2 regions of the Paenibacillus sp. V4I5 genome follow, and region 1 is predicted to be linked to the other one. Evidence: a T-box and tRNA genes for the amino acid it is inferred to sense, from the RefSeq annotation. Region 1 holds a T-box; the other holds one or more tRNA genes.
What was found. The T-box of region 1 lies ahead of leuS (leucine--tRNA ligase). A T-box ahead of a tRNA ligase gene usually reads a tRNA of that ligase, here a tRNA-Leu.
Positions count from the first base shown of each region.

Region 2: it encodes a tRNA-Leu, which carries the amino acid that the T-box ahead of leuS (leucine--tRNA ligase) is inferred to sense. The anticodon was not compared.

Region 1 is NZ_JAUSZB010000002.1:7,781,270-7,784,687, reverse strand. Features, by position in the region: gene leuS (leucine--tRNA ligase) at 1-1,481, opposite strand, end outside; T-box leader at 1,570-1,881, opposite strand; gene QFZ78_RS36875 (class I SAM-dependent DNA methyltransferase) at 1,950-2,708, opposite strand; gene QFZ78_RS36870 (CvfB family protein) at 2,710-3,418, opposite strand, start outside.
Region 2 is NZ_JAUSZB010000002.1:6,214,605-6,218,022, reverse strand. Features, by position in the region: gene metK (methionine adenosyltransferase) at 1-365, opposite strand, end outside; gene mtnK (S-methyl-5-thioribose kinase) at 397-1,614, opposite strand; tRNA gene QFZ78_RS30545 (tRNA-Leu) at 1,874-1,955, opposite strand; tRNA gene QFZ78_RS30540 (tRNA-Gln) at 1,973-2,044, opposite strand; tRNA gene QFZ78_RS30535 (tRNA-His) at 2,061-2,133, opposite strand; rRNA gene QFZ78_RS30530 (23S ribosomal RNA) at 2,200-3,418, opposite strand, start outside.

The DNA.
Region 1 (3,418 bases):
GTTTCCGGATCAATCGTATTTACCCATTCCGATACGTTCGCAAGTGGTGATTCTCCTGTACCTGATGGTTTAATTTCATCGACTTGTGGAAGCAAGAGTGGCAGTTGATCCACGGGAACAGGCTTCATTGTGCCATCTTCAAGATGAAGAATTGGAATCGGCTCTCCCCAATATCTTTGACGGCTGAATAGCCAATCTCTCAAACGGTAGGTTACTTTACCGCGGCCTTTGCCGTTTTGCTCTAACCAAGCGATCATATGGCTGATCCCCTGTTCGATGTTCAAGCCATTAATCGGGCCGGAATTGACAATCGCCCCGTCACCAGTATAAGCTTCCTTCTCAACATCTCCACCTTGCACGACTTCGATAATCGGCAAATCAAACTGTTTAGCAAACTCCCAGTCACGTTGATCGTGTCCTGGAACAGCCATGATTGCTCCCGTACCGTAACCGCCAAGCACGTAGTCAGCAATCCAAATTGGCACTTTCACGCCATTAACCGGATTGACAGCATACGCCCCTGTGAAAACACCTGTTTTGTCTTTTGCCAAATCCGTACGCTCGAGATCACTTTTGCGCGAAGCTTTTTCTTGGTATTCCTTAATGGCAGCTGCTTGATCTCCCGTTGTAATTTGCGTAACAAGCTCATGCTCAGGTGCAAGAACACAGTACGTAGCGCCAAACAATGTATCTGGACGTGTCGTAAAAACCGTCAAACTCTTCTCATTGTATCCATCAATCGCAAATTGGACTTCTGCGCCTGTGGATTTACCAATCCAGTTGCGCTGCATATCTTTGATACTTTCGGACCAATCCAGCTCCTCAAGATCTTCAAGTAAACGTTCTGCGTACTCGGTAATTTTCAGAATCCATTGACGCATCGGCTTACGAATAACGGGATGGTTACCGCGCTCGCTCAGGCCGTCAATCACTTCTTCATTAGCAAGAACAGTTCCCAGCGCTGGACACCAGTTTACGGGCACTTCATCCACATAAGCGAGTCCTTTATTGTACAACTGGATGAAAATCCATTGTGTCCATTTGTAATACTCAGGATCTGTTGTACTAATTTCACGATCCCAATCGTACGAGAAGCCTAGTGATTTAATTTGACGACGGAATGTATCAATGTTCTTCTTGGTGAATTCTCGCGGATCATTTCCCGTATCCAGTGCGTACTGTTCAGCAGGAAGTCCGAAAGCATCCCATCCCATTGGATGAAGTACGTTAAAGCCTCTCATCCGTTTGAAACGTGAAACGATATCAGTTGCTGTGTAGCCTTCCGGATGTCCTACATGCAGACCAGCTCCGGATGGGTAAGGGAACATATCCAGCGCATAAAACTTCGGCTTATCCGAATTCTCAAGCACCTTAAACGTTTTCTTCGCATCCCAATAAGCCTGCCATTTCGGCTCAATTGCCTGTGGATTATAGCCTTGCTGCTCTTTTGTTTCTTTGGTTTCTTTAATTTCTTGTGTCATGTGTAAAATCCTCCCTGTGTACAGCCATCCTCTTCATGGTTCAAAAGCGCTGTAAGCGCCAAAAAACCCCTCATCGCTAGCGGATATCGCTAGGGACGAGAGGTTAGATTCCCGTGGTACCACCCTAGTTAACACAAGACATTCTTTGCCTGTGTTCACTCTGCCCCTTAACGCGGGTGAGACGATCCAGCTAGCACCATTTATAGGGATCTTTGAGTGTAGCTCAAAGTTCTCCGCTATAGGGATCTTTGAGCGTAGCTCAAAGTCTCTCCGCTTAACATGGTGATTCACCTTCTAGCTCCAAGGCGAGTTCACAAGACTGACATCTACCGGCTTCCACCCTACATCCGGCTCTCTGAAAGATGCTGTACAAGCTACTATTCCTCTTCTAAGCTTTAATAATCTAATTAGCTTTGATTATATGTAAAATAATACCGCACTGTCAAGCTGTGATGGACTTCATTCCCGTTATTTCTTTGCAATAAAGAAAGCACGTTCCGTCATAGAGGTAGGTTGCTCCCAAGTAAAATCGGCGGCCATATGTACCTCTGTGAAACCGACAGCAAGCAGCGTTTGCTTTAGCCATTGCAAAGAATAAGCTCGCTGTTGATGAGTTTCATCGATGCGTCGAAATGAATTCGTGCCATCGCTATTTTTGACAAATATGGTCAACTCGTGTTCAATTTGCACTTTTTCTTCATCTAACTCACTTGTCCAAATGTAAGCAACATCTTCTTCATTCAGGAAAAAGGGCTGAGATTCCGCATAAGCGAACAATTGCTCAGGAGTATGCACATCAAAAAGGAAAAGACCGCCAGGCTTGAGCCCCTTAAAGGTTTGGCGAAAAGCATCAACGATATCTTCGTCCTCTAACAAATAGTTGAGACTATCACAGATCGAAAGCGCCACATCCACTTGTTCACCGAGGTCCCATTCACGCAGATCCTGTTGTACCCAATGAATGGCGCCACCGCGCAGTTGAATGTGCTCCCCTGTTTTTTGCTCAGCGACTGCCAGCATGTCTTCAGATAAATCAATACCCGTCAACTCGTACCCTTCCAAAGCTAAAGGAATCGTCAAATTCCCAGTACCACAGCCCAGATCAACAATCGTAGATGGTTTCATACCAAATCGTTCGAAGCTTTCTTTCACGAAACGAAGCCAATCTTCATATGGCATGCTATTCATCAAGCGATCATAGGTATACGCGAATTTTTCGTAACTCATGTTAACCTTGCGTCTCCTCTTGCTTCAGATAGGTCCAATCATCTTCCTGATAGATGAGCCCGTCCTTCATAAGCTTGCCTAATGCGCGTTTGAATGCCGCTTTACTAAGGCCAAACCGATCCTTAATGATCTCTGCAGTCGTTTTATCCGAAAATGGCATCGCATTTCCAGGTCGTTCTTGAAGGACACTCAAAATGCGCTCCGAATCTTCATCCATCCCTTTTTCTTTACGGAGTCGCATCGATAGATTGACCCGACCATCCTCTTCACGAACGAATGCGACCCGTACTTCAACTAACTCACCTACACGCAGCAAGCGTGTCCGTTCTGGAGCAGCAATAAGTCCAATAACACCATAGCCGAGGACGCCGGCTTCGCAAATGACAAAGGTGCCAATTTGTAGCGGTCTATAGACACGAGCTTTAACCCACTGATTATTCCAGCTAGAAGGTGCACGGACGCAAAGAGGAGCCAGGTCCTCTTCCAGAGCCAGCTTAGCGATTAAACGTCCTTGCCGATCGTGAGCTAAAGTGGCAAATACCTTATCTCCTACTTGTGGACGCAGCTCCTCGAGCTCCGGTACATGTCGGTAAGGAAGTAATAAGTGGCGACCCAGTCCCATTTCCAGAAAATATCCAAATCTAGGGTGAATATCTACAACTTCCAGAAGCCCTACTTCGCCCATGAGAAGAAGCGGACGCTTCATTGTA
Region 2 (3,418 bases), 1.6 Mb from region 1:
AACTTGCCTTCGCGGATTTCCAAGGCTTGGTTGACCCCCATTGCAATATCAGGAGATTGTTCATTGATGGCGATTAAGACTGCACATGAATTGGCATCGAAACCGAATTCAGCTCGTGTATATCCAATGTTACTAAGTGTTTTTCGAACAACTTTTTGATAATCAATAACCGCATTCGCCGTAATCTCGCCGGTTACAAGAACAAACCCCCGACCCACACAACATTCACAACCAACGCGTGCATAAGGATCTATCTGGTATATAGCATCAAGTATACCATCAGAAATTTGGTCACATAGTTTATCAGGATGGCCTTCAGTCACCGATTCAGAAGTAAAGAGATGGTTTCTTTTTTTAATCGTCATATACATGACCTCCCAACTAATAATCCTCTTTTTATAACTCCCCCCACCCTGCTATCTGTCTAACGCGGGATGTAATGTCGCTGATTCTTTGCACTTGCCGTCTTTCTAGTACCAATTCTTGTCCGATTGAGAGCGCTAACTTTTCAGCTTTTGCCCGCAAACTAGGATCATTTATACTTTCCATGTCCCATACATGTGATAGACCTATGATTCTACGAATCATTTTACAACCCGCATAGCCCGCAGCATCCTCAAGTATTTGGAGTAAGTAATGATCTACGTATCCCGGAATTACCGCCATTCTTTCTTTAGATTCCTTTTCCCATAAATCCCCAAATTCTATTTCAAAATATGACCATATTTGTTCAATCATCGTAAGAAGATACGCTTGATATTCCAATCGTTCCTGCGAGTCCGGAGTATGTCCTTCGTGGGAGGCAAAGCTAAGTAATAGATTTCCTATCACAGCGCCGATATCAAATCCAATAGGTCCATAAAAAGCAAATTCCGGATCAATCACCTTCGTATCCTCTTTCGTTACCATGATGCTGCCGGTATGAAGGTCCCCATGGATGAGTGCCTGGGCATGAGTGAGAAAACCTTCTTTTAATTGTGCGACCTCAAGTTTCAGTTGGTTATTCTGCCAAATTTCAACCACCTTATCTGCTATCAATGGATTAAATTGATTAGTTTCTGAAGCGAAATAAGGATCCGTAAAAATGAGATTTTCGGATATCTTACACATTTCCGGATTTGAGAACTGAATCACTTTTTCCTTTTTCACTTGAGATGGTAATGCAAAATCAGACGTCAAATACAAAGTTCGTGCTAGAAAAGTGCCCATATGACATGCAAAATGAGGATAGCGTTCATGGGCAACCAATCCTTTACGCATATTCAGGTAGTTCGACAAATCTTCCATCACAGTTAATGCCATCGTACTATCATAATGATAGACAGTAGGCACTAAACCTGGGCAAATAGAATGTTGAATAATCAATGCCTGACTTTCAATTCGTGCCCGGTCAAGGGTCAATGGCCAAGATTCCCCAACCACCCGCGCATACGGTAGCGCCTGCTTCATTATGATGCTTTTTCCCGAACTTTTGTCTGTAATACGAAAGACGAGATTCAAATTTCCATCGCCAATCTCTTGGCAAACCAGCTGTGCATTTGTCATAAACATGTTTCTTAACTTTCGAGCGTAATTCAATGCTCTGTATACATTAAGGGCTTGGTACTGAAGCATACTACCATTCCTCCTTTCTTCCTCAGTAGAAAAGTAATACTATTCTATTAATAATCGAAGAAAGAGAATTTGGTGTATGCAAAAAGCCAAAATAGTAAAACAGACTACATATTTAGGCCACTCTAAGAGAATTTATTGGTGGAACCGAAATGTTGGCAACGAAATGGACCTTCTTTTAGCTATATTGATAATTGGGGAACCTAGTATAATAACACAAAAAAACCCTTAACTAGTAAGGGTTTCTTGCTTAAAATTGGGATGCGGTCGGAGGGATTTGAACCCTCACGCCTTGTGAGCGCCACCCCCTCAAGATGGTGTGTCTGCCGTTCCACCACGACCGCTTATGAAAATTAGAAAACTGGGGATCTAGGATTTGAACCTAGGCATGACGGAGTCAAAGTCCGTTGCCTTACCGCTTGGCTAATCCCCATTATTGAAGGGAAAAGGGCGACCGATGGGACTTGAACCCACGAATGCTGGATCCACAAACCAGTGCGTTAACCCCTTCGCCACGATCGCCACAGTAGGGATTTATTCCCTGAAGACTAGATACGAAACTTGCGTAAAGTTAGAATTTTAGGTTTATTGGTTAAGCCCTCGACCGATTAGTATTCGTCAGCTGCATGCATTGCTGCACTTCCACCTCGAACCTATCAACCTCGTCGTCTACAAGGGGTCTTACATACTGGGAAATCTCATCTTGAGGGGGGCTTCGCGCTTAGATGCTTTCAGCGCTTATCCCCTCCGTACATAGCTACCCAGCGATGCCTCTGGCGAGACAACTGGTACACCAGCGGTACGTCCATCCCGGTCCTCTCGTACTAAGGACAGCTCCTCTCAAATTTCCTACGCCCGCGACAGATAGGGACCGAACTGTCTCACGACGTTCTGAACCCAGCTCGCGTACCGCTTTAATGGGCGAACAGCCCAACCCTTGGGACCTACTTCAGCCCCAGGATGCGATGAGCCGACATCGAGGTGCCAAACCTCCCCGTCGATGTGGACTCTTGGGGGAGATAAGCCTGTTATCCCCAGGGTAGCTTTTATCCGTTGAGCGATGGCCCTTCCATTCGGTACCACCGGATCACTAAGTCCGACTTTCGTCCCTGCTCGACTTGTAGGTCTCGCAGTCAAGCTCCCTTATGCCTTTGCACTCTGCGAATGATTTCCAACCATTCTGAGGGAACCTTTAAACGCCTCCGTTACATTTTAGGAGGCGACCGCCCCAGTCAAACTGCCCACCTGACACTGTCCCCATACCGGATTACGGTACCAGGTTAGAACTCCGATACGATCAGGGTGGTATCCCAACGATGCCTCCACCCAAGCTGGCGCTCAGGCTTCAAAGGCTCCCACCTATCCTGTACAGATCGTACCAAAGTCCAATATCAAGCTGCAGTAAAGCTCCATGGGGTCTTTCCGTCTTGTCGCGGGTAACCTGCATCTTCACAGGTATTAAAATTTCACCGGATCTCTCGTTGAGACAGCGCCCAAGTCGTTACGCCATTCGTGCGGGTCAGAATTTACCTGACAAGGAATTTCGCTACCTTAGGACCGTTATAGTTACGGCCGCCGTTTACTGGGGCTTCAATTCATAGCTTCGGGCTTGCGCCCTAACCACTCCTCTTAACCTTCCAGCACCGGGCAGGCGTCAGCCCGTATACTTCGCCTTGCGGCTTCGCACAGACCTGTGTTTTTGCTAAACAGTCGCTTGGGCCTTTTCACTGCGGCCCCCTCGGGCTATTCACCCTACCGAGGCACCCCTTCTCCCGAAGTTACGGGGTCATTTTGCCGAGTTCCTTAA